DNA from 2 places in the Corynebacterium sp. H128 genome. Region 1 is predicted to be linked to the other one. Evidence: riboswitches for the same ligand, from Rfam matches in the RefSeq annotation. Region 1 holds a riboswitch; the other holds the start of a gene.
The links. A riboswitch is a leader RNA that binds a small molecule or an ion and turns the genes downstream of it on or off. The one in region 1 is predicted to bind cyclic di-AMP.
Positions count from the first base shown of each region.

Region 2: it holds a riboswitch for cyclic di-AMP, as region 1 does, so the genes downstream of both, WG915_RS03350 (transglycosylase family protein) here and WG915_RS09785 (C40 family peptidase) in region 1, are expected to answer to the same signal.

Region 1 is NZ_JBBHKW010000010.1:73,936-88,644, reverse strand. It holds gene ctaC (aa3-type cytochrome oxidase subunit II) at 175-1,284, shown strand; gene ctaF (aa3-type cytochrome oxidase subunit IV) at 1,300-1,731, shown strand; gene ctaE (aa3-type cytochrome oxidase subunit III) at 2,205-2,819, shown strand; gene qcrC (cytochrome bc1 complex diheme cytochrome c subunit) at 2,907-3,797, shown strand; gene qcrA (cytochrome bc1 complex Rieske iron-sulfur subunit) at 3,794-5,008, shown strand; gene qcrB (cytochrome bc1 complex cytochrome b subunit) at 5,005-6,627, shown strand; cyclic di-AMP (ydaO/yuaA leader) riboswitch at 7,169-7,316, shown strand; gene WG915_RS09785 (C40 family peptidase) at 7,327-7,953, shown strand; gene WG915_RS09780 (C40 family peptidase) at 8,141-9,208, shown strand; gene WG915_RS09775 (glycosyltransferase family 4 protein) at 9,221-10,333, shown strand; gene WG915_RS09770 (ROK family protein) at 10,394-11,380, shown strand; gene WG915_RS09765 (lysophospholipid acyltransferase family protein) at 11,406-12,143, shown strand; gene WG915_RS09760 (acyltransferase family protein) at 12,250-13,392, shown strand; gene WG915_RS09755 (polyadenylate-specific 3'-exoribonuclease AS) at 13,421-13,927, shown strand; gene WG915_RS09750 (class II 3-deoxy-7-phosphoheptulonate synthase) at 13,964-14,709, shown strand, end outside.
Region 2 is NZ_JBBHKW010000002.1:292,433-307,141, reverse strand. It holds rRNA gene rrf (5S ribosomal RNA) at 6-123, shown strand; tRNA gene WG915_RS03385 (tRNA-Ala) at 211-283, shown strand; gene WG915_RS11585 (DUF2871 domain-containing protein) at 355-777, shown strand; gene WG915_RS03380 (DUF3239 domain-containing protein) at 766-1,407, opposite strand; gene WG915_RS03375 (DNA repair helicase XPB) at 1,418-3,049, opposite strand; gene WG915_RS03370 (helicase-associated domain-containing protein) at 3,103-5,328, opposite strand; gene WG915_RS03365 (hypothetical protein) at 5,392-5,586, shown strand; gene WG915_RS03360 (solute symporter family protein) at 5,739-7,358, opposite strand; gene WG915_RS03355 (DUF485 domain-containing protein) at 7,361-7,702, opposite strand; gene WG915_RS03350 (transglycosylase family protein) at 8,108-8,716, opposite strand; cyclic di-AMP (ydaO/yuaA leader) riboswitch at 8,725-8,875, opposite strand; gene WG915_RS03345 (cold-shock protein) at 9,294-9,680, shown strand; gene WG915_RS03340 (DUF2771 domain-containing protein) at 9,677-10,180, opposite strand; gene WG915_RS03335 (glutaminyl-peptide cyclotransferase) at 10,190-10,963, opposite strand; gene WG915_RS03330 (DUF3027 domain-containing protein) at 11,081-11,668, shown strand; gene WG915_RS03325 (aminotransferase class IV) at 11,665-12,285, opposite strand; gene WG915_RS03320 (chorismate-binding protein) at 12,285-14,051, opposite strand; gene WG915_RS03315 (NCS2 family permease) at 14,182-14,709, shown strand, end outside.

The DNA of each region.
Region 1 (14,709 bases):
CAAAATGGCCCGAAATTGCAGCACTCCTCTCTCTTGAAAGCCTGGTAGTAGCTAATGCGGTTAACCCCACGGCGCCTATCGGCATGGAATTCCCTGCAAAGTGCGATATTCTGCACAGTTAGGAATGGGAACTTAGTGTCCTTTGGTTTGTGTGGAACAGGAAGGTAGACACACGTGAAACAGCGAAACAAGCGCGGCTTTCACCGTAAAGCGCTGCTCACCGGCGTAATTGGCGCGGGAAGCCTCGCACTTGCTGGTTGTGATGTAGCGCCGCCAGAAAACGGTCTCTTTGATGCCCTGCGCATGGGTTGGCCGAAAGGTATTACCCCGGAAGCAACTGCAATGGGTAACTTCTGGGTCTGGACTTGGGTGACTGCCTGGATCATCGGCATCATTATGTGGGCTCTGATGCTCTACTCGATCCCAGCATTCTCCGCGAAGCGGGCTAAGAAGGCTGGTAAGGATGAATTCCCTAAGCAGTTGCAGTACAACGTGCCGTTGGAACTGGTCCTGACCATCATGCCGATCCTCATCGTCATGGCCCTGTTCTTCTTCACTGTTCAGACTCAGGACAAGGTCACAGCCCTGGACAAGGAGCCAGAGGTCACCGTGGATGTGACGGCTTACCAGTGGAACTGGAAGTTCGGTTACTCCAAGGTTTCCCCAGCCTTCTCTCCAACCGGAGCTGAATATGTGGGCACAGATCAGGCCCGTCAAGACCAGGCTGAAGCCTCTGAGATCGACGAGGCTTACATGGAGGAGCACGGCATTGGCGGCCCGATTCACGGCAAGTCCAAGTCGGATGTGTCCTACTTGCACTTCAACCAGATCGAAACTCTGGGTACTACCGATGAAGTTCCAGTATTGGTTCTCCCATCCCAGACCCCAATCGAGTTCAACTTGGCATCCGCTGACGTTGCGCACTCCTTCTGGGTTCCTGAGTTCTTGTTTAAGCGCGATGCTTACCCACACCCAGAGATGAACAAGTCCCAGCGTTCCTTCCAGGTTGAAAAGATTGAAGAAGAAGGCGCCTTTGTCGGTCGTTGTGCCGAGATGTGTGGTACCTACCATGCAATGATGAACTTTGAGATCCGCGTCGTTTCGGCCGACAAGTTCAAGCAGTACATGGAATTCCGTAACCAGAACCCTAAGGCGCCTAACTCTGAAGCGCTGAAGGCTATCGGCGAGGCTCCATATGCGACCTCCACCGCTCCATTCGTCTCCGGTCGTCTGGACAGTCGTAATGCAGACAACGCTGTCGAACTCAATGAAACAGCAAAGTAAGGGAGCTGACTAAAAATGAAGTCTTCCGCAAAGATCATGTACGGTCTGGCCGCATTTCTGGTTGTGGTCACCATTGTTTACATCGTTTCAACCATGCACGTTTCGGATGCCGGTAACTTGCAGGGCATGGAGTGGGCTGGCGGCACGGGCCTAGTGCTGGCTACTGGGCTATGCCTCATGCTGGGTGGTTACTTCCACTTCACCGAGCGTCGTCTCGACGTGCTTCCTGAGGACTGGGAGCAAGCAGAAGTTGAGGATGGCACCGGTATGCTCGGCTTCTTCAGCCCTGGCTCCGTCTGGCCAGCTGTGATGTCCGGCGCGATCGCTGTGCTTGGCTTCGGCATCGTGTATATGCACTACTGGCTGATCGCCTTCGGCGCCGTACTGCTGATCTGGTCCGGCACCATGCTGAACCTCCAGTACGGCATCCCAAAGGAAAAGCACTAAGCTAGTCATTCCTATAGCAGCAGGCTCGCCATTTCGGTGAGCCTGCTGCTGTTTTGTATGGCGTTAGGGCTTGCTTGTCGACGTCCATGGCCTGCGCAGACCCTCAGGGATTACATGATGGCCCGGACCCAGGCTGTGGGGTGGGGGTCAACCCAAAGTTGTAATTTTCGGATAAAGTTCCCGCAGTAAATGTGACATGAATCTCCGCAATACATTGGTGAATCCTGTGAAAGTTGCCGATGGTTCGGATAAAATTAATAGACGGCCTGCCGCTTGGGGGAGTGGTGCGGATAATACTTCAACTGACCTGCACAAACGCTTGAGTCGGAAAAATTCTGGGATAGTTCCCATGGGGGTAGAAAAAATTCCCCCGAAAAATGATGATGATACGGCCTGCGACTTTCGGTGGATTTCCCCTGTGTAGCGGGGGGTTCAAAGTGACTTAGGCGACGATTACCGGCATACTAGAACGCGTGACGAGCGCAGTAGGAAATACAGGTATGGCAGCACCACAGCGTGTTGTGGCATTGAACCGACCAAACATGGTCAGTGTCGGCACGGTTGTGTTCCTGTCTCAGGAATTAATGTTCTTTGCTGGTCTTTTCGCGATGTACTTTGTATCTCGCGCTAACGGCCAGGGAGAAGCGTGGGACTGGGGTACTGGACACCTCAATGTTCCTTACGCATTGACTATCACCGTCATTCTGGTGTCGTCTTCTTTTACGGCACAGGCTGGCGTCTTCGCAGCGGAGCGAGGTGACGTCTTTAAGCTTCGCCTTTGGTACGCAGTAACCATTCTCTTGGGTTCCGTGTTCCTTCTCGGCCAGGCTTATGAGTACTACCACCTCGTGGAGCATGGTTTGACCATCCAGAGTTCTGTGTATGGTTCAGCCTTCTTCATTACGACTGGCTTCCACGCCGCACACGTGCTTGCAGGTGTGCTGGCATTCGTCGTCGTGATGCTTCGTATCGCGAAGTCTAAATTCACCCCGGCTCAGGCGACCGCGGCAATGGCAGTGTCCTATTACTGGCACTTCGTTGACGTTGTCTGGATCGGCCTCTTTATCACCATTTACTTCATTCAGTAGGCCGTAGCGGCCGAAGCGTTTGGACTCACCTAAAGTGCTTCATTCGGCCTACAGCCCTTCACTTTCCGAATACGAGTTTTAAGGGAAATGATGGAAACCAACCCACAGCAGCAGGAGATCGTTGCAGACGCAACGAGCACTGCTAAGAAGGCCAAGAGCCGTCGAAAGGTACGTCGGACTGTTGCCGGCGCCGCGGCGCTCACATTCGGCCTTACCAGCGCAGGCCTCCTCGCCTCCGCATTCACCCCGGACGCACAGGTTGTCACGGCCGATGTCGATGAGAAGGCTCTCGTTGCCGAGGGCAAGGATCTCTACGACGTCGCTTGTGTCACCTGCCACGGTGTCAACCTTCAGGGCGTTGAAGGCCGCGGCCCATCGCTCATCGGCGTCGGTGAAGGCGCAGTGTACTTCCAGGTGCACTCGGGCCGTATGCCTATGCTTCGTAACGAAGCACAAGCAGCCCGTAAGAACCCTCGCTACAACGAGCACCAGACTCTCGCTATCGCTGCCTATGTCAACGCCAATGGCGGTGGCCCAGAGATCGTGAAGAATGAAGACGGCTCAGTAGCTATGGAGTCTCTTCGTGGCAAGAACTTCGACGGTCAGATCGACCCGGCAGACGTTGCTCGTGGTTCCGAACTGTTCCGTTTGAACTGCGCCTCATGCCACAACTTCACTGGCAAGGGCGGTGCCCTCTCCTCCGGTAAGTACGCTCCTTACCTCGACCCTGCCAACGAGCAGGAGATCTACCAGGCAATGCTCACCGGTCCACAGAACATGCCTAAGTTCTCCGACCGTCAGCTGACTGAGGACGAGAAGAAGGACATCATCGCCTACATCAAGAATGCTAAAGAAACCCCAAGCCCGGGTGGCTACGCCCTCGGCGGCATTGGTCCAGTTGCTGAAGGCATGCTGATGTGGCTCGTCGGTATCGCGACTCTGATCGCGGCTGCACTGTGGATTGGATCTCGCTCATGAGTAATAACGAAGCAAAGAAGTACACCGCCAAGGAATTGAGCGGCATGAGCAATGAAGAACTTGCTCGTCTTGGTACCGAGTTGGACGATGTCACGGTTGCGTTCCGTAAGGAGCGTTTCCCAGATGCCAACGATCCCGCTGAGAAGCGCGCAGAGCGCGCGGTCACCATTTGGTTTGCTCTCGGGGCTGTGTTTGCACTGGCCTTCATGGCCGTCTACATTTTCTGGCCTTGGGAGTACAAGGGTCACGGTGAAGAAGGTCTGGGTTGGTACAGCCTCTACACACCACTGCTCGGCGCTACGATGGGCCTGTCCATCCTGAGCCTGGCCTTTGGCTTGACCCTGTACCAGAAGAAGTTCGTTCCGGAAGAGATCTCCGTGCAACGTCGCCACGACGGCCCTTCTGAGGAAGTGGATCGTCAAACCCTGGTTGCGCTGCTCAACGATTCTTGGGATACATCCACTCTTGGTCGCCGCAAGGTGCTGAAGGGAATCGCTGGTACGGCAGCCGCTCTGGCTGGCCTGACGATCATCTTCCCGCTCGGTGGAATGATCAAGAACCCATGGAAGCCAAAGGAAGGCCCACTGGACTACAACGGTGACGGCACCCTGTGGACTTCCGGGTGGACTAAGGCTAACGAAGGCGCCAAGGTCTACCTCGGCCGAGACACCTCCGCAATTGCAGAAAAGCATGGTGAGCACTACAGCACCACTGGTGTTACCCGCCTGGTACGCATGCGCCCAGAGGATCTATCTGCTGCCGCAATGGAGACCGTCTTCCCGCTCTACGAAGAAGATGTCAACGACGGCGATAACTACGACCCAATGCTGGACGTGTACGAGATGCACATGCACTCCATTCACGGCCCACGCAACGCAGTTATGCTGATCCGTCTACGCAGCGCCGATGCTGAGCGTGTGATCGAGCGCGAAAACCAGGAAGATTTCCACTACGGCGATTACTACGCGTACTCCAAGATCTGTACGCACATTGGTTGCCCGACTTCCCTTTATGAAGCACAGACCAACCGTATTCTTTGCCCTTGCCACCAGTCGCAGTTCGACGCGCTGCGTCATGGCAAGCCACTGTTCGGTCCGGCGGCTCGTGCACTGCCACAGCTGCCAATCACCGTGGACGAAGAGGGCTACCTCGTCGCTGCAGGCAACTTTGTTGAGCCTGTCGGCCCTGCATTCTGGGAGCGTAAGTCATGAGCAACAAGCTAGCTGAAATCGGTAATAACGTTGATTCTCGGTACACCATCTCCGGGATGGTTCGTACCCAGATCAACAAGGTATTCCCAACCCACTGGTCCTTCATGCTGGGTGAGGTAGCGCTATACAGCTTCATCATTCTGCTGTTGACCGGTGTCTACCTGACCCTGTTCTTCGATCCATCGATCACCAAGGTGATCTACGACGGCGCATACGCTCCGCTCAACGGCGTCGAAATGTCTCGTGCCTACGAGACCGCCCTGAACCTCTCCTTCGAGGTCCGTGGCGGCCTCTTCATCCGCCAGATGCACCACTGGGCTGCACTGATGTTCGCAGTGTCCATCATGGTTCACATGATGCGTATCTTCTTCACCGGTGCTTTCCGACGCCCACGTGAAGCGAACTGGATCATCGGCTGCATCCTGCTTATTCTCTCGGTCGCTGAAGGCTTCATGGGTTACTCCCTGCCTGATGACCTGCTTTCTGGTGTCGGCCTGCGAATCATGTCTGCCATCGTGGTATCCCTGCCTATTATCGGTACCTGGATGCACTGGGCAGTATTCGGCGGTGACTTCCCATCGGAAATCATGCTTGACCGTTTCTACATCATGCACGTGCTGTTGATCCCGGGCATTATCCTGGCGCTGATCGCGGCTCACCTCGCAATCGTGTGGTACCAAAAGCACACCCAGTTCCCTGGACCTGGCCGTGCGGAGAACAACGTCGTCGGTGTTCGAATCCTGCCAGTGTTCGCAGTGAAGTCTGTAGCCTACGGTCTGTTTACTTTCGGTGTTCTTGCACTGATGGCCGGTGTCACCACCATTAACGCCATTTGGAACCTCGGCCCTTACAACCCGGCACAGGTCTCCGCTGGTTCCCAGCCTGATATCTACATGCTGTGGACTGACGGCGCGGCCCGTGTCATGCCAGCGTGGGAGCTCTACCTCGGTAACTACACCATCCCTGCAGTATTCTGGGTAGCAATCATGCTCGGCATTCTGGTGGTGCTGCTGTTCGCCTACCCATGGATCGAGAAGAAGATCACCGGCGACGATGCTCACCACAACCTGTTGCAGCGTCCGCGCGACGTTCCCGTTCGTACGGCTATCGGCGCGATGGCTCTCATGTTCTACTTCCTGCTGACTCTGTCTGGCGGTAACGACCTGTTCGCCTACCACTTCCAGATTTCGCTGAATGCGATGACGTGGGTCGGTCGTATCGGCTTGATCATCCTGCCTCCGATCACCTACTTCCTGACCTACCGCATCTGCTTGGGTCTGCAGCGTTCTGACCGCGAAGTTCTGGAGCACGGTATCGAAACCGGCGTCATCCACCAGCTGTCCAACGGTGCCTTCATCGAGGTGCACCAGCCACTGGGCCCAGTGGACGAACATGGTCACCCAGTGCCATTGCCTTACGCTGGCGCGAAGGTGCCTAAGCAGATGAATGAACTCGGATTCGCTGATTCCTTGAGCCATGGCTCTGCATTCAAGTCTGATGACGCGGAACTCGTAGCACTTAAGAACAAGCGTGCTCACGAGAACCATGAAGAAGAAGCTCGTATGTTTGAGGAGCTTCAGAAGCGCACCCGCGCTGAAGACGAGGAGAATGGCCGCTAACGGCCACCCTGACTGCGCAACTTAGAGTGCTGGCGTCCTTTACCCCGAAAGTTGGGGTAGAGGCGCCAGTTCTTTTTTGCCCTATTTTTAGACCCGCCAATGGCAGCAACTTGGGGTCGATGATGTGACCCAAATTCGCATGGATTAAGATCGGTTGCGGTTGTGACTGCTGGTGTGGCTGTGACTCACAGGATTGCAGTGTGACTAAGGCCACAGTGTTAATTTTTAAGGCTACGGAACTGGTGGTTTCGTGGCCCTAAGTGCTCTAATTTCAGGTTTGCAACTTTAGTATTTGCCCAGCGCATGCCTATTGTTCGACAGGTTTACTTAAAGTGGTAGCTTTCTGCTGATGGCGAGTCTGTAGTAGTTCCACTGTTTGTAACAAGCTTGTAACGGCCTGTGAGGCCGGTGCGTCGTTGGACATCCGTCGTTGCAATTTCGTAATCTTGTCGAGACATTACGGGACGCGCCAAATGTCATTTGGGCGATACCTGGAATACAACCGAAATAATGCCTAATCGGGCGTTGTGGAACTGGATTAATTTTCAGTCCGCTACATCCGAGTCGGGGAACCACCTTTTATCTGGGGTGTACTCGCCGCGAGAGTCCTTAATAGGGGATCGAGTGGGGAGGGGAAGCTTCCGTTTCCTAATCCGTCAGCTAACCCGGCCGGCTCACTGGAAGATTTGGAGAATATTCATGGGTAAGCACACCCGTTCGAACGTGACCATCGCTAAGCGCACCGCCGCATCCGCGGTAGCTGTTGGCGCCGCTGTATCCCTCGCGCAGCCTGCAAACGCTGTTCCGGTAGCAGTACCAAACACCGGAATGACCGTCGAGGTTCCTGGCCTTGAAAACGTTCCAAACCTGGCCAATGTGCCAGGTGCTGATCAGTGGGTTCCTGCGCTGCAGAACCAGGGGCAGACCGTGAGCTACGCTTCCGTGAACGAAGCAGCCGCAGCCGTCGCTGCACCGCAGTCAAACAATGGCCAGGCTATTGTTGACGCCGCTCGCTCCAAGATCGGCTCCCCATACGTTTACGGCGCCGCTGGCCCAAGCGCTTTTGACTGCTCTGGTCTTACCTCCTGGGCTTACAGCCAGGTCGGTAAGTCCATCCCTCGTACCTCCTACGCACAGGCCGCAGAAGGTACCCCAGTTTCTCGTGACCAGCTGCAGGCAGGCGACATCGTTGCGTTCTACGATGGTGCTTCCCACGTTGGCATCTACTCCGGAAATGGCACCGTTATTCACGCTCTCAACGAAGGCACCCCTTTGTCTGAGTCTCCATTGGACTACATGCCGTACCACTCCGCAGTGCGCTTCTAGTTTTTGCATTGACTCCTTTGCCCAGCCCGGCTATTCGGGCTGGGCAATCGTCGTTTTGGGACAAATCGCGCAACGGATGTGCTATTGGTTATTGCGTCGTTAATGACGTATTCTGAGAAGCAATTCGCACGCGCAAGACTCTCTGGTTCTCCCGTGCCTCCTTGTTACTGAAAAGGTCATTTCACCTGTGAAAACTTCGTCGATTCGCGGAGTGGTACTTGCTTCGCTAATTGCAGGATCCTCTGCACTACTTCCATTGGCGGCCCCAGTAGCATTTGCTGATCCAGCCGTCTCCACCGCACCGAGCGTTCCCGAAGCTAATGACATGGATAGCTTGGTGAAGGCGCTAGACGCTGCCTCTGAGCAAGTCTCCACAAAGAGCGAGGAATTCAAGCAGCTGCAGGCCGATGTTGATGCCAAAGAACACCGTCTTGGTGAACTGCGGGCACAATCAAAGACTGCGACGGCAGCTGCGGAACAAGCGCGGCAGGAAGAATTGCTGGCAAAGGGAGTAGTGGACGAGCTGGCGGCCACTAAATACCGTGGCGCTTTGATTGATCCAATCACCACCGTCATCAATTCGGATGGCCCGCAGAATGCTATTGACCGTTCCGCTTACATCTCCTCTTATCTTCGGCGTGCACAAGCCGCGTTGGATGAACAGCGTGCAAAATCGGCAGAAGCCGGAAGGCTTCATGGCGAAGCCGCACGGCTAGAGGCAGAAGCCGAGTTCCAAGTGAGCGATTTGAACCATAAGAAGTCCGAACTGGAGGCGCAGGACAAGGAGCTCCGGGGGCGCATTGCGGAGATTGAGAAGCGGATCAACGAGCTCAATCCGGCAGAGCGTGCCGCGTGGGAGCGTAAGAATGGCCCCGTCAAGCACAGTCTCGCTGGGATCACCTCGACTAACGCTGAGGGGATGAAAGCCCTCGAGGTAGCAATGACGAAGATCGGCGCTCCCTATGGTTGGGGTGCAGCTGGCCCGGATACCTTCGATTGCTCGGGCCTAGTGGTCTGGTCCTACGCACAACAGGGCAAGTCTTTGCCGCGTACTTCTCAAGCTCAAATGGCTGGCGGCGCGCCTGTTGACCGGGCTGCGCTGCAGCCTGGCGACGTCGTTGGTTTCTATCCCGGTGCCACACATGTGGGCATCTACGCGGGAGATGGAAAGATTGTCCACGCATCTGATTACGGCATCCCGCTGCAGGTTGTGAACATGGATTCCATGCCGTTTTATGGAGCGCGTCGCTATTAGGACTTACATCCGATGAAGGTTCTCCTGGTGACTAATGATTTCCCGCCCACCATAGGCGGGATTCAGTCTTATGTCCGCGATTTCCTCGCCACGCTCGATCCCCGAGATGTGATTGTTTTCGCCTCTACTCAGGACGCACTTGCCGCTGCGGCATGGGATGCGGAGAGTCCCTATACGGTGGTGCGGTGGCCACATCGAGTGATGCTGCCGACTCCTGCCACTGCACGGGAAATGGCACGACTCATTCGCGAACATGAAGTGGATACTATCTGGTTTGGCGCTGCTGCCCCCTTGGCTCTCATGGCTGGGCAGGCACGTGCCGCGGGAGCACGAAAGATCGTTGCTTCCACTCATGGACATGAAGTCGGTTGGTCGATGCTCCCGGTGGCGCGCCAGTGCCTAGGTGTGATCGGCCAACGCTGTGATGTGGTGACATACATTTCGGAATACACCCGGCGTCGATTAGCGCGGCCCTTTGGACGCGGCACCCGGTTTGCGCACCTGCCTTCGGGGGTCGCAGCGGACGCGTTTCTCAGTCCCGCCCCAGAGGCCTTAGCTGCTTTCCGGCAGCGCTGGGGCCTTGAATCCGGGCCAGTGGTCAGCTGCATCTCGCGGCTCGTCCCGCGCAAAGGACAAGACGCCTTGATTAAAGTGTGGCCCAAGATTCGTGAACGTTTTCCCGCAGCGCAACTATTGATCGTTGGGGACGGCAGCTATTGCACCCGGCTGAAGAAAATGGCTGGGAATGGCGTGGTGTTTACCGGACGAGTCTCGGATGAGGAACGCTTGTGCGCTCTAGCTATTAGTGACGTATTCGCGATGCCAGCCCGGACGCGAGGCTGGGGGTTGGACGTTGAGGGCCTTGGCATCGTTTATCTTGAGGCACAGGCCGCACGATGCGCAGTTATCGCCGGGAATTCCGGTGGCGCCCCGGAGACCGTCACCCCTGAGAGCGGCCGAGTCATTGACGGCCGAAACCTAGCAAGCCTAGAGCACGAACTGCTGACACTGCTTTCAGATGGGACCTTGAGGGCAGCCATGGGGGAGGCCGGTCTGCGAAACGTTCGGGAGAATTGGACGTGGGAGCAGCTGGGCGCGCGTTTCCAGGAAGTGTTACGTCCTTAACACCCACGCTATACTTAACGGGTTTGCTTGGTATGGCAAGGGAAGAGGGAGGTGGCTGCAGTGTCTGAGCAACTCGATCACGTCACGTTAGGGTTTGACATCGGCGGTACCAACCTGCGGGCCGCCGCCGTTACTGCGGATGGCACGATCGTCGAACGTATGCAGCTGAAGTCTTACGGGACTGAGCGCAGCATGGAAGACTCGATCGTTCATATGAGCATGGATTTCATCGAGCGGTACCACGTGCTTGGAATAGGAATCGCAGTAGCTGGTTTCCTCACCGCAGGGCGCGAAAGGGTGCGCTTCGCCCCCCATCTGCCGTGGCGCGATGCGCCATTGCAAGAACGACTAGCTGCCCGGCTTCCTGTGCCCGTTGCGTTGGAACATGACGCAAACTCCGCAGCGATAGCGGAGGCGGCCTACGGCGCAGCGCGCGATGCTGAGACCTGGGTGCTGGTCAGCGTTGGCACCGGCATTGGGGCTGCGCTGGTTCACCGCGGTGAAATATATCGCGGGGCATTTGGCACCGCTCCGGAGCTTGGGCATCTTCCGGTGGTTCCCGACGGCCGAGAATGCCCATGTGGCAAGCGTGGCTGCCTGGAGCGATACTGCTCGGGGACAGCGCTCGCTGCTACGGCCATCGAGCTAAGCGCACAGCACGGCTCCTCAGACCAAGCGTGGACCGGGGAATCTGTGATTGCGGCAGCGCGCACTGAAGACCCCATAGCGCTGGCCGCAATGGCTGATTTCACCCACTGGCTCGGGGTTACTCTCGCCATGACTAGCGATATCTTCGATCCCGAACTGATTGTCCTCGGGGGTGGTGTGTCTGCGGATGGTGATGTATTCCTGCCCACGGCCGTCGAGAAGGCGCAGCGGGAGATCGTCGGAGCCGGTCACCGGCCTTTTCCTGAGGTGAAGCTGGCGCAGTTGGGTAACGATGCCGGCATCATCGGTGCGGCCCGAATGGCAAGGATTGCAGCAGACACAGGGCGCACAATGGGCAAAGCTGGCACAGCCCAAGGTAAGGTTGGAAAAGTTCAGTAATTCAAGGCCGAGGTGGAGAGTCGAGATGCGCAACAAGTGGTACTGGCTGTTTAAGAACGTCTTTGTTGGCCCGTTCTTGCGCGTCTACAACCGTCCGACCATTATTGGTGCGGAAAACATCCCAGCAACGGGCGGGGCATTACTGGTGTCGAACCACCAGGCAGTGATGGATTCTTTCTACCTGCCGCTACTGTGCCCAAGGCAAATTACGTTTCCGGCTAAGAAGGAATACTTCACCGGAACCGGTGTGAAGGGGAAACTGCAGCGTTGGTTCTTTACCAGCGTCGGCCAGATTCCTATCGACCGCAGCTCGGGTGACGCCGCGCAGTCAGCTATGGATGCAGGTGAGGCCGTTATCAAGCGTGGCGACGTCCTTTGCATCTACCCGGAAGGAACTCGCTCCCCAGATGGACGCCTATACCGTGGCAAGACGGGAATGGCGCGTATTGCCATGGCCACCAAGGCCCCGATCATTCCAGTGGCGATGATCGGAACCCGAAAGGCAAACCCCATCGGCTCGTGGATACCGCGACCAACGCGGGTAGGCATTGTCATTGGTGCCCCGATAGATCCAATGCAGTTCGCTGCGGAACGCGGATTGGATGCGAATGAATACAGCACGCAGCGCGAACTCACCGATCATGTGATGCACGTCTTGGCGGAGCTTTCGGGCCAGACCTATGTCGACGTTTATGCAGCTGACGTGAAGAAATCCTTGGAAGCTGGCAGGGGATATCCGCCAGCAGCCATGCCCGGAGCGTAGTTTCTAAGTTTGGCCCCGCACTTTACTTTGGGTTAACCTAGGAAAACCCTGGAGAATCCTATGGGATTCCAGTTTTCTAGTAGTTAATCGCAACAAGTAAGGCAATATGGCGGCGCAGGTTGAGAAAGAATACCTGGATTGGCCCGACGCAGCTCGGGGACTTTCAATCCTCGGTGTGTTGTTTCTGCACGCGACCCTAGTGGTGCCCAATGGGCTTGAAAGCTGGCCCGCCAAAGTAAATGCCTTTCTGGACCCGATGCGGATGCCACTGTTCTTTGTAGTCAGTGGCTTCTTGGCTGCCAAGGTTTTGCACTTCACGCTGGCGGAATTGCTGTTTAAGCGCGTGTGGTTCATCCTCATCCCTTACGCAATTTGGGCGCCCGTCGAGCTGTGGCTGAAGTACGTGGAATGGCACAAGTTTCTTGCCGATCCCGAGCCCACCTGGGACATTGTCTTTAAGACGGTCCTGGAAGGATCCACCTTGATGTGGTTCTTGTATTGCCTGGTGGTGGTGACCATCATTGCTTGGGCTACACGCGCGCTAGCTACCCCGTGGGTGTTTGTCCTCAGTGTGCTTCCGCTATGCGCCTTGTTGATAGAGGAACGCCCAGTAATCGTCAATCATGTGGCGCTGTACCTACCAATCTTCCTGATTGGTGTCCGCTGCAAACCGGCCATTTCATATTTCACGAAGAACGCGTTCCACCCGCTAGCCCTCGCGCTTACGGCGCTCACCTACGCGGGCTCACGCAAACTCGACCTACTGTGGATCCACCAGTGGTCCGTAGACTTTGTCGGTTGGCCACTGTGGTCTGACCACGTGCTGGGATTCTATGAGGCGGAACTGCTGGTGAAACTGCCCGTGCGAGTTCTGACGCTGCCAGCGGCGCTGCTGCTCGCCGTGGCTATTGCAAAGTTGCCTGCAGTATTTCCTGTGTTGCGGTTTTTCGGGCGTAACACTCTGGTGCTGTACATCGGGCACGGCTTCGGGCTGACCCTGTTGTTCTGCTTCCCGTTCCTGTTCCGGGGCCTACCCTTCGAAATCGGTGCCCAAAACCCCTTGCACAACGCCACAGTGTGGGTATGGATGTGCGTAGTCTTCAGCTTGGTCGGTGGGGTAGCCTTCCACCTCATTTCCAAGATCCCCGTTCTGGGGTGGTCAGTAAAGCCGCCGGCGGTCTACCAGCAGCTGCTAGCAATACTGGGGCAACAGTCCGAGCCTGCACACCGCCGACTATTGTTGAGGTAGAACCGACGCTCAACTAGAAAGCCTCTGCGTGCGCTATTTTTATGACACCGAATTCATCGAGGACGGCCAGACTATCGAGCTGGTCTCCATCGCAATAGTGGCTGAGGATGGCCGCGAGTACTACGCCGTCTCCACGGAATTCGACGCATCCAAGGCCAATGCCTGGGTAGCGGCGAATGTCCTTGCGCAACTACCCAATCCGAGCGATCCGGCGTGGAAGTCCGAGGAACGCATTCGGCAAGAGGTATATGAGTTCTTGACGTCGACAGGCACCCAGCCCCAATTGTGGGCGTGGGTCGGCGCCTATGACCACGTGTTGCTTGCCCAACTATGGGGCGACATGGCGGGTTTGCCACGGGCCATTCCGCGCTACACCCGGGAGCTCAAGCAGTACTGGGAAATGGCCGGTTATCCAAAGCTGCCGCCGATTCCGCAGGGCAATCACGATGCGCTGGTAGATGCACGCCACAACCTAGCTAAGTTCCAGGTGTGTATGCAGGCGCTGCCTATCGACGCCAAGAACTGCGTCAACTAGTTCGCTCCGCCCATCTAGCGTGGTAGTTTGTGGAGTGTGAGTTGGACTGTTGATATCCCTGTAAACGAGCTACCAAGCCTCCCACCATTGCCGCCCGGAATGGAGGAGCGCTTCCGTGACGTTATCGCGCGTGACGCGCATCAGCAGCCGACCTGGGATGAAGGGCAATCAGCCGCGGTGCGCCGCATCCTAGAGACTGTTCCGCCGATCGTGGTGCCACAGGAAATCCGCAACCTGAAGAAGCAGCTGGCTGACGTCGCCTTGGGCAAGGCTTTCCTGCTGCAGGGTGGAGACTGCGCCGAGACCTTCGAGAGCAACACTGAGCAGCACATCCGAGCTAACGTTAAGACCCTGCTGCAGATGGCAGTAGTGCTGACTTACGGTGCCTCGACTCCGGTAGTCAAAATGGCCCGTATTGCAGGTCAGTACGCCAAGCCACGCTCTTCTGACCTCGACGCTACGGGCTTGCCGAATTATCGCGGTGACATCGTCAACGGAGTGGAGGCTACCCCGGAGGCGCGTCGCCACGACCCGGCCCGCATGATCCGTGCATACGCTAACTCTTCGGCCGCGATGAACTTGGTGCGTGCGCTCACCAGCTCTGGTACCGCTGATTTGCGCAGTCTCCACGAGTGGAACCGCGAGTTCGTGCAGAATTCTCCTGCCGGTGCGCGTTATGAAGCGCTGGCCCGGGAGATCGAGGCTGGTCTGCGATTCATGGATGCCTGTGGAGTGGATGACCCTGGTCTGCGCGCCGCCGATATCTTTGCCTCCCATGAGGC
Region 2 (14,709 bases), on a different contig from region 1:
ATTGTGTCGGTGGTTGTTAGCGTTGGGGAAACGCCCGGTCCCATTCCGAACCCGGAAGCTAAGCCCTTCTGCGCCGATGGTACTGCACCTGGGAGGGTGTGGGAGAGTAGGTCACCGCCGGCCTTAAAATTTAAACAAATCACATATGTTCACGTTGAGCACGTCGCATGCCCCGGTTGTGGGGTGTGGGGCGTGTTTTTCGTGTGTTTTGGGGTATTAGCTCAATTGGTAGAGCACCTGCTTTGCAAGCAGGAGGTCAGGAGTTCGATTCTCCTATACTCCACAAAAACAACACCACAATTGAGGTGCTGTGCCAACGCTGAATTCTTGGATATTGCCACTAGAGTTAGCATCATGCAGAAGTTATATACCGCAGCCGCAGCCTTTGCCATCCTTGGTTTGGTGGCCGGCGTCTTCTATCGAGAATTCACTCGAGCTAATGACTTTATGGGAGAAACGCAACTCTCCACACTCCACACGCATTTACTAGTACTAGGCATGTTTTCCTTCCTCATCCAAATGGCTCTCAATGCCGTGTTTAAATTGGACGAGCATAAACTGTTCAACGCATTCTTTTGGACCTACACCGTAGGTTTGGTGTGGATGACCACGATGATGGTGGTGAAAGGAGTGTTCCAAGTCCTCAAGGATGGACAAGAATACCCCGCCGCCCTTGCGGGCGTATCGGGGCTGGGGCATATCATTATGGCTGCAGCGATCTTCATGCTCTTCCGAATTTTGCACAAGCAAGTACGGAAGTTTCAGCTACAAAACTAGCAGGTTCAACGGGGTTGCTTTTACTTCCTCAAGACGATCTAGGTACTTCATAAGGCGATTCCATTCATTTTCTGGGATCGTCTTTTTCGCCTTTTTGATGACGGTATTGTCAGGAGTTCCCCACGCGATTGGCATTGGCGAAATTTCATCCCAACGATCCGTGGAAGAAACCGATCGGCGACCGGTCACAGCCACCGCAGGCACGCGTTCTCCGACAACTCTATCGTGCCCTCGCAGATTGCTGATTGTTCGCGTCGCGAGTGCTGGAACCGGCTCTGAGGCTTCGCCGGCGTTGGCGTCGACAAGCGCCAGCAAAACCATGTCTCTAGCGTTTACCTCAGCGATCATCGCAGGAACGAGTGCATACTTGTCAAACATGTCCTGGGCAGTGCCCATCTGTTTGGGCAAGACAAGGACGAGGAAGAAGCAGAAAAGGGCGAAGGCCAACAGACCAATGGAAACAGCTAGTCCCCAGGTCGCGCCGTCGGAAAGCCGAAAAACGAAGAACGCGACAAGTAACAGCACTAATCCGAATACCCCGGAGGATACTTGCAGCCGAAAGGCGTCGCGGGAAAACTCATTGTTCTGCTTGTTATGTTCAGGGTCAATAGTGAAGGAAAACGTGCGCATTGGTTTCTTTCTATGAGTCGATGTCTTCAGCATCAATAATTCGATAGGCGTAGCCCTGCTCTGCGAGGAAGCGCTGGCGATGGGCGGCATATTCTGCATCCAAGCTATCCCTGCTCACTACAGTGTAGAAATGCGCCTGACCTCCATCAGCTTTAGGACGCAGCAGCCGGCCAAGACGCTGGGCTTCCTCCTGCCGCGAACCAAAAGTACCAGAAATCTGGATGGCAACGGCAGCTTCCGGAAGGTCGATAGAGAAGTTGGCTACTTTAGAGACAACAAGGGTCTGTAGCTCTCCGGTGCGAAATTGATCAAACAGTCGTTGGCGTTGTGCATTCGAAGTCTTTCCTTCCACCACCGGAACTCCTAAAGCCTCGCCTACCTCCTCCAGTTGGTCAACGTACGCACCAATAATGAGAGTCGGCGCGCCTGCATGGCGGGAGAGAAGCTTGCGGATTACACTCATCTTTCCGGCAGCGTTTGAGGCGAGGCGGTAACGCTCCGCAGGCTCCGCAGTCGCGTAGGTCATCCGTTCCGCCTCGGTCATAGTCACGCGCACCTCGGTGCACTCGGCGGCCGCGATGAAGCCCTGGGACTCCAAGTCCTTCCAGGGGGCGTCGTAACGCTTCGGCCCAATGAGGGAAAACACGTCTCCCTCGCGGCCATCCTCACGAACCAAGGTTGCCGTGAGGCCGAGCCGTCGACGTGACTGCAGATCAGATGTCATCCGGAACACTGGGGCGGGGAGAAGATGCACTTCGTCGTAGATGATCAACCCCCAATCGCGAGAATCGAAGAGTTCCAAAGCACGAAACTCACCCTTAGTTTTGCGGGTGACAACCTGATAGGTCGCGATGGTGACTGGGCGGATCTCCTTCTTCTCGCCGGAGTACTCACCGATTTCTTCCTCGGTCAAAGTAGTGCGACGAAGCAGTTCATCCCGCCACTGTCGGCCGGCGACGGTATTGGTGACCAAAATCAAGGTCGTGGCTTGTGCCTTTGACATCGCAGCAGCTCCCACCATGGTCTTGCCAGCGCCACAAGGCAGCACGACGACTCCCGAGCCGCCCTCCCAGAAAGACTCTGCCGCCATTTGCTGATAATCGCGCAGCTGCCAGTCCTCGTGCTTCGTAGACAGCGAAATCGGGTGCGCCTCACCATCGACGTATCCTGCAAGATCTTCAGCGGGCCAGCCAACCTTCAGCAATTCCTGCTTGAGCCGACCCCGCTCGGAAGGATGCACCACAATGCTTTCTGCATCCAGCTGTGCCCCCAACATTGGTTTGATCTTCTTGTGACGTTGCAGCTCCGCCAAAATCGGAGGCTCCGAAGATTCCAAGATCAATCCGTGAGCAGGGTGTTTATGCAGCCGAACACGACCATAACGTGACATCGTTTCTGCGATGTCCACCAACAACGGCTGGGGGACAGGGAAACGAGAATACCGCTCCAGCATGTCCACCACTTGCTCGGCGTCGTGTCCTGCTGCGCGCGCGTTCCACAATGCCAGCGGTGTGATGCGATACGTGTGGATGTGTTCTGGGGCTCGCTCTAGTTCTGCGAAAGGAGCGAGCGCCATGCGAGCTTCGCCGGCCTTAGGGTGGTCAATCTCAAGCAAGATTGTCTTATCTGATTGGACAATCATCGGGCCATCAAAATTCACAGGCGCTCTCCTCGCATGAAAAGGTCAAACCACCATTATTGCACTAAAACCTCGGTGATTCGATGTACCTGAAAGCGGTAGACGCTGCCGGTGGTGGTATCGATCGCGTCGACAAGCCCGGCCGCGACAGTTACTGGGCGCACCACTCGGTGCACAGCAACGCCCTGCTTATCGACGAACCCGAGGGTCACCGTTTTTCCTGCGCGAGCGGCAGCCTGCAAGACACTGAGCGTCTCTGAAGCAGGAGCGCGGGTGCCGGTTGCTACTGCGTCGCGTGCCGTTTCACCACGACGAATAGCGTGCACGGCCGCCTCAATACGGCTGTGATCGAGGCTGGCCTTAGGCTGTGCTTCGGGAGGTTGCGGGACTCGCGCGGGTACGGGAGCGAGGTTCAAGCTCGCGCCCAAGGCATCCTCAGCAGTAGGTTGAAAACCCTTGGCTCGCAAAGCCTTAATAACCGTTATGAGTGGGGCCTGGGCTATGGCCACGGTCGGCGCGATTGCTCGCAAAGCGAGGAGATCACCGACCGCCTCGACAGCCTGAATTATTAGTGCGGGGTCATCGCACCGTAGGTAACTCATTGCTGGTCCACCACGCAGGCTACCGTGCTTGCGGGCGACATCATCGACGAGGTATCCAATCGACTGTGGCAAGGGCGTAAGGGAAAGCTCGGTCAACTGGTGCATGATCTCCGAAGCGGACAGCCCGCTGTCCAAGGCCCTGCGTACTGAGCTCTCGGTGATGCGGTAAACGCTTGCCAGGCCAGAGGATTCCAGCTCCGCAAGCACATCCACGAATTGTTGTACCTTCGGGGTGAGTGGTCCGGGGGCGAGCATCGTCATGTCAGCCTGAACAATCAGTTGTTCGACCGGTGGCGGAACTGTGAGTGTGCCTAAGCGGATGGCACTAGTGAGGACACCACCGGAGACCGCCCCGATCCAGACGGCCTCATCGAGCAGCTCCTGCACAGTGTGTTCCGGTATCGCGGCAGCAGCGAGCGGGTGATGGAAGCTGAGTAGTTCGCGGATGCCCGGCACGGATCCGCCCAAGGGCAGCTGTCCGAGAGAATCGATGAGCAGTTCGCGCCATTCGGGGAGGTGAGTTTCCCGCATATGGCTCGCCAACAAGTGGACCTTTGCGCCATTTTGGCTCGTACCGAGCTGCCAAGGTGCCCACACGCTATCGCGCCAGCCGGCAAGGAGTCCGTGCAGCTGCTCTGCTAGGGAGCTGCCGAGCCATTGGTCAGCTAAGGGGGTAGGTGCGTAGTAATCTCCGCCATCGTCATCATCGGGCAATGGTTCCGGGACCCCTCGGGAGATCAACCCGGCGGACACTCCGAGGCACATCAGACGGGCAACTTCGACCTCACTGATGCTCAGGGCTTTGGCTAGCCGAGACGTCATCCGCACCCCGATCGCACCACCCTTGAGCGTAGACACCGGCGCGGCACCGAGCTCCTGGAGCAGCAATCTTAAAGTGCGGCAAACCTCAAGCCCGGCGGAAGTACCGGATTGGTCCGCCTCATCTTGTAAGACTTGGCCTTGTGAACGGACGCTAGGCACGCTGAGCGGTGGACGAAGCCTGCCACTCAACTGATTGTGTACAGCTTGGGGCAGTTGAACTGTGCCTTCGTCGACGCGATGCAGTAGCCCCTTGGCAATGAGCTGCGGGATCGGACGAGTCGGATCTGCGTCCACCGCGGCATCCTTAGTGACGCCAGTGCCACCGGATTGTGCCAAGGTGACGAGGATCTTCTTGGATCGAGCAGACAGACTGGACAACTGCTCGGCAAGGTCAGCTGGAGTAGCTGCGGCATCAGGAAGTAGCTGCCAGCCAGTAGGAAGTGCGGACATCGCCTCTTGCAGCACGAGGAAATGTTCAGCGCCAAAAATGAGGCCGAAGGATCGGAGCCTATCCAGGGACTCCGCAATTTCCGCGGCAGGTGGGCAGGAATCCCCGTGCTGTTGAGTGCGATCCTCGATCAAGCTCACTACTTCGGGGGCAGTAACAGGGGTAAACTCACCGCCAATCGAAGCCGCCGCCTCCAACGCCAGCAAGTCGATGGTATTGAGCGAACGCAGGGCTCTGCTAATCGACGCCCGCAACTGTAACCGCGCAGCTAGAGAGCTGATTCCGGGCGGTAATGGTAGGACAGTGTCCGGTCGGAGCGACAGCAATTCCGACAGTTGCTCGTCGCTTAAGCTTGCAAGCCACTCGCGGAAACTGGGGATGGTATCGCCCGAGGAAGAAGGTTTTTTCATGATGGCTCAAGTTTAACGTCCCGAGAAGTGACTTTTTAGCTCGAGTTTTGAAACAATAGGTGCATGTCAAAAATCGAGAAGAATAGCTACGTCGATCCGGGCTGGCCTGAGCATCTCCCGGAAACCAGCGGTCACCCTGTTACGGAATTGGTTTCTCGTCTGGCTGGCGCATCCAGCCCTTACGGTGATGACATGCCATTTCCGCTTCCGGCAGAGAAGATCGGCTACGTCCACCCATACACCCGCATTAACAAGTAGTTTTTTGCCAAGGAAGGGCCAGCAGGTTGGTGCTGCTGGCCCTTCCTGCTGCTCGGAGTAACTGCGCTTGGGGAACGAGCCGCGCAATGGACGTCGAAAAGCTAAGCAGCAAAAATCTCCCTAGGGTTTCCTAGGGAGATGCGGGGGATTGCTTAGTGCTGAACTGCCTTTTCCACGCCAACACCGGTGAGAGAGCGTACTTCCATTTCTGCCCGCTTGAGCGGGAAGTTGTCTGGCTTGCCGATCAGGGTGCCGATGATACCGAGTAGGAAGCCCGTGGGGATCGCGATGATCGATGGGTTGGTGAGCGGGAACCATGCGAAGTCTGCCCCCGGGATCATCGCTGTCGGTGCACCGGAGACGGCCGGGGAGAAGATGATCAGGATGATCGACGTCAGCAAGCCACCATAGATGGAGAAGAGTGCGCCGGTGGTGTTGAACTTCTTCCAGTACAGGGAGTACAAAATTGTTGGCAGATTAGCTGCGGCAGCAATACCGAAAGCTAGCGCGACCAAGAAGGCAATGTTCTGCCCCATGGCTCCGATGCCCATGACGATAGCCAATACACCGATGACAATCACGGTGATACGGGAAACACGTACCTGCTCTTCTTCTGTTGCTTTGCCGTCACGAAGGACTGAGTTGTAGATATCGTGTGCTACGGAGGCAGAGGCTGTAATGGCGAGGCCAGCGACCACAGCGAGGATCGTCGCGAAGGCTACAGCAGAGATACAAGCCATGAAGATGGTGCCGCCGACCTTGGATGACAGCAGCAGGACTGCAGAGTTCGCGCCACCGGGAGCATTAGCGATCTGGTCAGCGCCGACGAGAGCGGCTGCACCATAACCCATCACTACCGTCATCAGGAAGAAGACCGCGACGATGCCGGTCGTCCAGACGATGGAGCGGCGGGCTTCTTTAGCAGTAGGGACGGTGTAGAAGCGCATCAGGACGTGCGGCAGGCCAGAGGTACCGAACACTAATGCCATGCCCAAGGAGATAAAGTCCAGCTTGGTGAGGGTGTTCTTGCCATATTTGAGACCCGGGTTAAGGATGGCATCACCCTTAGGATGATTCGCAACCGCAGTTTCAAGCACGGCATTGAAACCGCCCTTGACTGCAACGAAAGTGAGCAAGGTGATGACGATTGAGCCACCGACGAGCAGCACAGCTTTGATCATCTGGACATACGTGGTGCCCTTCATGCCACCGACGAGGACGTAGACGATCATGAGAATACCAACGATACCGACGACGATTGCCTGCGCACCCTTGCCACTGATGCCGAGCAGCAAAGCCACGAGTCCGCCGGCGCCAGCCATCTGAGCAATCAAGTAAAACAGGGAAATCGCGAGAGTAGAAATAGCTGCGGCCATGCGAACTGGTTTCTGATTCAGGCGGAAAGAAAGCACGTCTGCCATGGTGAACTTGCCCGTATTACGCAGCGGCTCCGCAACAAGCACCATCGCGACTAGTAGCGCGATAAGGAAGGCCACGGAATACAGGAAGCCGTCATAACCACTCAGTGCGATTGCGCCGGTGACACCGAGGAAGGCCGCGGCGGAGAGGTAGTCACCAGAAATGGCGAGTCCGTTTTGCCAGCCAGAAAAGGAAGCGCCACCGGTGTAAAAGTCAGAGCCCTTCTGAGAGGTGGTGCGAGTCGCACGGACAACGATGGTCATGGTCGCGACAATGAACAGGAGGAAAATGGAAATGTTGAGAATCGGATTGCCGGTAGAGACTTGCTCGCCAGCTGCCAAGATCTGGTTCATTACTACACCTTGCTTTCTGGAGAGGTTCGGGTCATCTGCTCGCGCAGTGCAGCGGTGGCTGGATCGAGCTTGTTGTCTGCGAAGCGGACGTAGAGCCAAGTGACTAGGGCTGCGGTCGCAAACTGGGCCAAGCCGAGGACCATGCCGATGTTGATGGCGCCATATAGCTTCTGGGAAACAAAGTCCACCGCGAAAGTCGCGGTAATGATGTAAAACATGAACCACGCCAGAAACGCGACGGAGATGGGGAAGGCAAACTTCCGGAAAGTGCTGCGGAGTTCGTGGAACTCGGCGGATTCGCTTACCGCGAGAAACTCTTCCGGAGTTGGTGTTGCGGATTTCATATTCACCTCAAGTACTAAATGCGGCGTCTGTCACCTTTGTGAAGATCATGTGAGACGCTACACAAACGCCATGTGAATTGCAGGTAAATTGAGGTCAGGGGTGTAGTTGAGTGTAAATGTTCGTCTTCGCAAAATTGTAAAGATGTGAGGATATGTGAGTTTTGCTAATGGCGAATCCCGAAATTCGGGGGCGGTTGGGTGTATAAAAGGCGATGCTGTTCCGGTGAAAAGCGGAGCGAGTTCCAATTTTGGGGTTCAGGGGGAGTCGAGAATTTTGCCCGCAATGGGGGTAGGTTGATTGCTGCCAGTCAAGGCAAAAGGCAATTGAAATGCCAAACGGCGCCTACCTGCTTGCCGAGTCGGGCAAGCAGGTAGGCGCCGTGAAAAGCTCAGCGCGCTACAAAATTAAGAGCTGGTAGCGATCTGGTTGATGTCTGCGCCAAGAATAGAGTTGATGTTGCCCTTGTTGGCTTCGAAGTAAGCCTTGACAGTTGCTGGAACTTCCATTCCGCGAGCTGCAAACTGAGCCTCTACCTGTGCGTAAGCGGCATCTGCAGCGGTCTGTGCGGCAGCAGGAGCCTCAGGTGCGGCCTGCTCGGCTGGAGCATCGAAAGGTACTGCTGCTGGGGTGGCTGCAGCGGTGCGAGGGGTGGCAGGGGAGTTCAGTCCGAGGCTGGCGGAACAAGCTGGCCATGCGCCCCAACCCTGGCTGGCAAGCACGCGCTCGGCAACGGCGATCTGCTGCTCGCGGGTGGCCTGGTACGCGTAAGGGGCAAACTCCTGGCCGCCGTTAGCGCTCCAGGTGGATGGGGAGAACTGCAGGCCGCCGTGGTAGCCATTGCCGGTGTTGATGTTCCAGTTGCCACCGGCTTCGCAGCCTGCCAAACGATCCCAGTCGGAGTCGGTAGCAGCGGAGGCGGTAGGGGCGAGCAGGGTAGCTGCAGCGCCGAAAGCGACGGTGGAGGCAGCGAACTTTGCCTTGAAGGATACGGTCTTAGCAGCGTGACGTGCCATGTTAAAAGTTTTCCTCTCATTTACGCCTGCGAGGTTAGCTGTCGGGTTCAGGCGGAGGATATATGTGCCTGGCCACAGAACGTGGCTTCACCCCAAGGGAAGACCCCAGAAAGTGGTTTCCCCGCCCTTGTCTGCAATGAAGTTATGTACGGATGGTGTTCAAGTTTGCACTGACCATATGCTCGAATATCTTTTCCCAGACAAGGTTAGGCGAAAGAAAAGATAGTAACGAGCGCCGTGCTTGTTATCTAACAGTAATGGTTTGTCACGAAAGAGTCACGTTTTGGTGGTGGATTTGTAGTTCTTTGGGCAATGTTGGACTAAAACCCCAGCTCGCCTCGAAAGAATTTTTCTTGTGAACTGTGTCACGGCTCGCGTTTGTGTGGAACAGGTGTTAACGATGTTTCGTGTGGTGACGGCTAGCGGGGGTTGGTTAGTAGTCCGAACTGCGGTTACAACTAGGCTATACTTCAAGCTTTATCCTTATCGCGCGCTACCGAACCAGCGGTGGGTAATGGCACGAGAACCCCACAGAGGCTCCCGAGCGCGAACGAGAATCTTTAGGGAAGGATCGATCATGCCTATTGGCAAAGTGAAGTGGTTCGATGTTGAACGCGGATTTGGTTTCGTCTCCAATCCAGGTGATGAAGACGTCTACGTAAATAAACAGGTATTGCCCAAAGGCGTGACTGAATTACATCCTGGTCAACGAATCGAATTCGACTTCGCCGCTGGACGTCGCGGCCCTCAGGCGCTGCGCGTCAAAGTGCTTGATGATGCCCCAGCACGGAAGCCGCAGCACAAGTACAAGCCAGACGAGCTGCACTCAATGGTCTCGGACATGATCACGTTGTTGGAAAATTCCGTCCAATCCCCGCTGTTAGCGGGGCGTTACCCGGATCGCAAGGAAGGACGCCAGGTGGCGGAAATCCTCCGCGCTGTGGCGAAGGAACTCGACGTTTAGGATTCCTTGGCGTTGATGGACCACACCACTGTGTAGGGAGTTTCCGCCCCAGCGGCGTTGCGTCCAATAAGAACTGTAGATACCTCGACCACAACCAAGCGTGGTCGAGGTTCGCCGTCTAGAGATCCGGGAATCTCCATGTCCTTGGCCTCGTTGGCTTTGAAATAGTGCTGGTCATTAGCAGCCGGATCATCGTAAATCTTCAGCACCGACCAATCGTGATCGTAAATGTCCTTGGGAACTTCGATCCGCAGGGAGCCATCTGCAGGCACGCTGATCTGTGGAATCTTCCCCTCGGGGCACTCGACCCCCGGTTCGCACACCGTATAAGGGAGGACTTCCTGCCCATTAGCCTTGATCGCTACGGCTTCTGGGGCCGGGCCAGGCCGGCTATTCCACCAATTTTGAAAGGCGATGGAGCCCGCGATGACCGCGACCACCGCGATGATCAAAATGAGGAATTGAGTCAAATTGCGTTTGCGCACGTTAGCCATGCTCATCAATGCTAGTTAATCAGCCGGCACAAACCGAACTTCGTAAAGATCGGGCCAGCGCTTCCCGGTAACTAAGAATCGGTCAGTGCCAGGGATGTGGGCAATGCCGTTTAGTACGTTGTTCGGGTCTTGTGCTGCGTTGTTCGGCAGGCTGCTGGCGTCGATACGCGCGGTAACCTTGCCGGCAGCGTCCAGCCGGACAATTTCTGATGTGAGAAAACGATTGGCATAGATTTGACCGTCTACGCACTCGAGCTCGTTGAGCTTATCGATGCCAGTTGGAATCTCTCCTTGTACCGCGAAGCTGTCCGGATCCAGCACCTGGAGCGTTGCGGAACCGTTCGACATAATGAGATGGTCATCCATGGCGCACAATCCCCAGCCCTCGCCACTAATTGGGGCTTGGTCGATTACTTCGAGCGAGGTGGCATCACGCTTGTAGGCGACGCCACTTTGCCAGGTAAGTTGCCAGATATGGTCCCCGGATTGGGTGATACCCTCGCCGAATTCGCTGGGTTTTAGGTCCTTCGATGCGAGCTCTCCACCGTCGATGGTGCGACGGTAAATCCGGCTCTCGCCATGCCAGCCGGTTCCCACCAAAAGCTGATTCGGATTTGCGCGGTCTACTTCCAGGCCTTGGGTGAAAGCAGCTGTGCTGCCGGGATGAGTAGCGAGGATCTCGGTTCGAAGCTCTTCCGGCATAGCCACCTCAGGGCTGCTGCTACAGCTCAGGAGGAGGCTACTGAGCCCGATGAATCCGAGCAATTTCGCGCCGAATGTGTATCTCATAGAAATCAATTTTGCCCTATCGGACATAATGGGGGAGTGGGAACTTCAAGCAAACGATCAAACGGACCGCTCTTTGATGCCCGTGCAGTGAAGCTAGCCCGGCATGCACTCGCGGATATGGGGGAAGACGCCAGTGGTGTGCACTCGGGGATTTCGGTCCTTAACAAGAACGCTGTGACGCATCATTTCGAAGCCCAGATGCCTGGTTACCGTGGCTGGGAGTGGAACGTGGTGCTGGCATGCGCCGAGGGCTCTCGGTTCGTCACAGTTAACGAGGTCGCCCTCATGCCGGGCCGGGATGCTCTGCGCGCCCCGGAGTGGGTTCCCTATGAGGATCGCGTGCAGCCGGGGGATCTCCAACCCGGTTTGTACATTCCGCCGCGTGTCGACGACGAACGCCTGACGGAGCTCGAAGGCGGACACAAACTCACTTCAGTTGGCTTTCAGGGAGCCCTGGAACGATGGCGCGAAGCCTTTGGGCCAACAACGGAAAGTGCGGAGAAATCCCAGCTTAAGTGTGAGACCTGTGCCTTCTATGTCGCCGCTGCAGATGTCGGAAACTTCTTCGGAGTGTGTTTCAATGAGTTCGCGGCTGACGGACATGTAGTGCATGCAGCTTATGGTTGCGGCGCTCACTCTGAGACCCCTCCGGCCCAAAACCTTGCTGCCACGGAGCACGAAGCGTTCGACGACGAACAGTTCTAGACACGTTCAGCGTGGCGCCAAGCCCAGGAATTAAACTCCTGGGCTAACCGATCATGACCGCGAGTAGTTCGAGCCCCCGAAAACGCGTTGAGCAGCCAGCACCCCTTCTCCAGATCGGCTAGCTCCAAAAGCCGGTGCTGCATGGGAATGCCACATTCCCGGAAAAACTCCTGCGCCAACCGCGCCGTCGTCGAAGGCAATGCGCGTGGATGCGAGGAGAACACCGCTGAGTTCTCCTCGAAAACCAGCAACGCCGAAAACACTCCTTCTACGATGGTGCCACGCGCATCTGCAAGGAGACCTTCGTCGTAGCCCCGCCGTTTGCTCAGCTGCTGGCATTGCGCGAGCCAATCCAAGTCAGGTCCTTTCACAGTAGGGTCTGAGCGTTCATCCAGATGCGGTATGGGATCTATCGTGACAGTCATCGGGACCCGCCGATCGGGACGCAGCGTTACATCCCCCGCAGCTGAGACAAGAGGGAAGCATGCGGCTGCTCCTGCTTGGCGTAGTTGGCGTCGGACCTGTTCCACGTGTTCTTCATCAAGCCCTAGACGTTCGAAGTGGTAGGAGAGGCCGCGCACGTGGCCAGAAATCATACGGAAACTGGTGACGCGCATCAAGACTCCAACAACAGGCGGAAGGGTTGCATCTTCACTAACACTTCGTCGTATTCCTCATCAGGATCGCTCAGCGCAGTAATAGCGCCACCTGCCCCATAACTGAGCTGGCTGCCATGTTGCACTACGGTGCGGATCAATATAGCCCAGTCTGCTTCACCGGAGGCGGAAATATACCCCATGCAGCCCGAATAATAGCCACGGGGTTGCTCCTCGAGTTCCGCCAAGATGTCCATGGAGCGCTGTTTTGGTGCACCAGTCATCGACCCGCCAGGAAAGGCCGCTCGCATAGCGTTAAGCGGGTCAGCCTCAAGCTGGCCGACGATCGTAGAGACGAGTTGATGAGCCTGCGAAAAGGTATACACCTGGCAGAGCTCGGCCACGTGGATGCTGCCCGGGGCGCAGCTGCGGGATAGATCATTGCGGAGTAAGTCCACGATCATGAGGTTCTCGGCACGATCCTTCACGCTAGCCTTGAGATCATTGACCAGAGCGGTGTCTTCGGCTGCAGAAGCACCACGCCGACGAGTGCCTTTAATCGGGTTGGCGGTGATGGTGCCGTTGCGGATCGAAAGGAAGCGCTCCGGGGAGGAAGACAGGACTGAAACTTCGCCCAGAAACAGGCCCGCCATCGGGGCGGGCGCTACTTCACGAAGCCTCAAATAAAGGGCTAAAGGGTCAACCTCGTAGGAGGCCCGCGCACTGGTAGTCAGACACAACTCATAGGAGTCGCCGGCTGCGATAGCTTCTTGGCACTGAGCTATCAAGCGCCGATAGTCCGCTCGACTGTGACGCATTTCGACCTGTGCCGCAATCCGCGCCGGGCTGGGCGCTGATGTTAGCTCCGGTAGCGCAGAATCATCCTGAGAGATTAGCCAGGCAGCATCGTCAATGAGTTGGTACACCATTTTGGGAACGAGCAAGCTGCCGGAAACGAATTCGCCGCCGTCGATACCCGCAGTGGCTTCATAAGGGAGCACTCCCATCGCGCCGGGTACGAAAGTGACCGGGGCGGGATCAGAATCGCTACTCAGGATTCCGACAGGGATCTGGTGCGGGGAAACCAACTCTGAACCAGCGCCGATAAGATGCATGCCGGAGCCGTCGGAGGAGTCGAGCCAGCACACAACTGGATGCTCCCGGCGCATAGCTGCCACCAGGGCCGCAGGATCAACTACCGCACAGCGGCGTCGTCGCCAGGTGGGGATAACACCGGTGGCGTCGATAAGCTGGCGCATCAGCTGTACCCCATGCTCGGTGCCGATGGATTCGGGATGGAACTGCAGACCCCACTGTGGTTTGTCGGTGCGGCGGAGCGCCATGATGGTGCCATCTTCGGCGCGCGCGAGAACCTCGATCCGGCTGGCTTCGGTTTCGCGGACATCGAGGGAGTGGTAACGAATCACCTGCAGTGGTGAAGGAAGCCCAGCGAAGAACCCGCTGCCGTCGTGGGTGATCTCGCTGCTAAGGCCGTGCTTGGGATGCTGCGCACGATCGACTGTGCACCCCGCCGCCAGAGCAATGGCCTGATGCCCTAGGCAGATGCCGATGACGGGAGTGTCCTCGGCAAGGACGGTACGTGAGGAGCCAATATCGGCAGCCTCAGCAGGGTGGCCCGGGCCGGGGGAGATGATGACGAGGTCGGCTTCCGGGCGTGGCTGGTTGTTGCGAACTACCTCGGGCTGGATACCGACGGCTCGAAAAACCAAATCAGCGAGGATATGAGTGAAGGAATCATGGTTATCAATGATGAGGATTTTGGTCACTATCGGGTGCGTCCCATCTGCGAATAGTTTTGTTAATTGTACCGCCGCGGTTGCTAAAGCCCTGCTCTAGGTGCGATTGTGTAACGGGCACCAATCAACAATTGCGGTGCGAAGCAAACTTGGAGTTCTTATGACGGCAACCGCCACTGCGCCTAAGAGCGCGTTAGACAGATTCTTTTCCATCACGGAGCGTGGCTCCACGCTGGGCACTGAGGTGCGTGCAGGCGTAGTCACGTTCTTCGCGATGGCTTACATCATCATCCTTAATCCGCTGATCATCGGCACTATTGAGGACCACACCGGCCATGCGCTGGGGATTCCTCAGGTCGCGGCTGCCACAGCACTGGCCGCAGGTGTGATGACGCTTCTTTTCGGGCTCGTTGCGCGCTATCCCTTTGGTATTGCCACTGGCTTGGGAATCAACACATTGGTAGCGGTAACCATGGTGGCCGGTGAAGGATTGACCTGGGAAGAGGCCATGGGGCTGGTGGTGATCGACGGCATCATCATCGTTTTGTTGGCCATTTCCGGATTCCGTATCGCCGTGTTCAATGCTATCCCTGATGCTCTCAAAGCAGCCATGGGCGTGGGTATCGGCTTGTTCATCGCAATGATTGGCTTGGTTGATTCTGGCTTCGTACGCCGCATCCCAGATGCG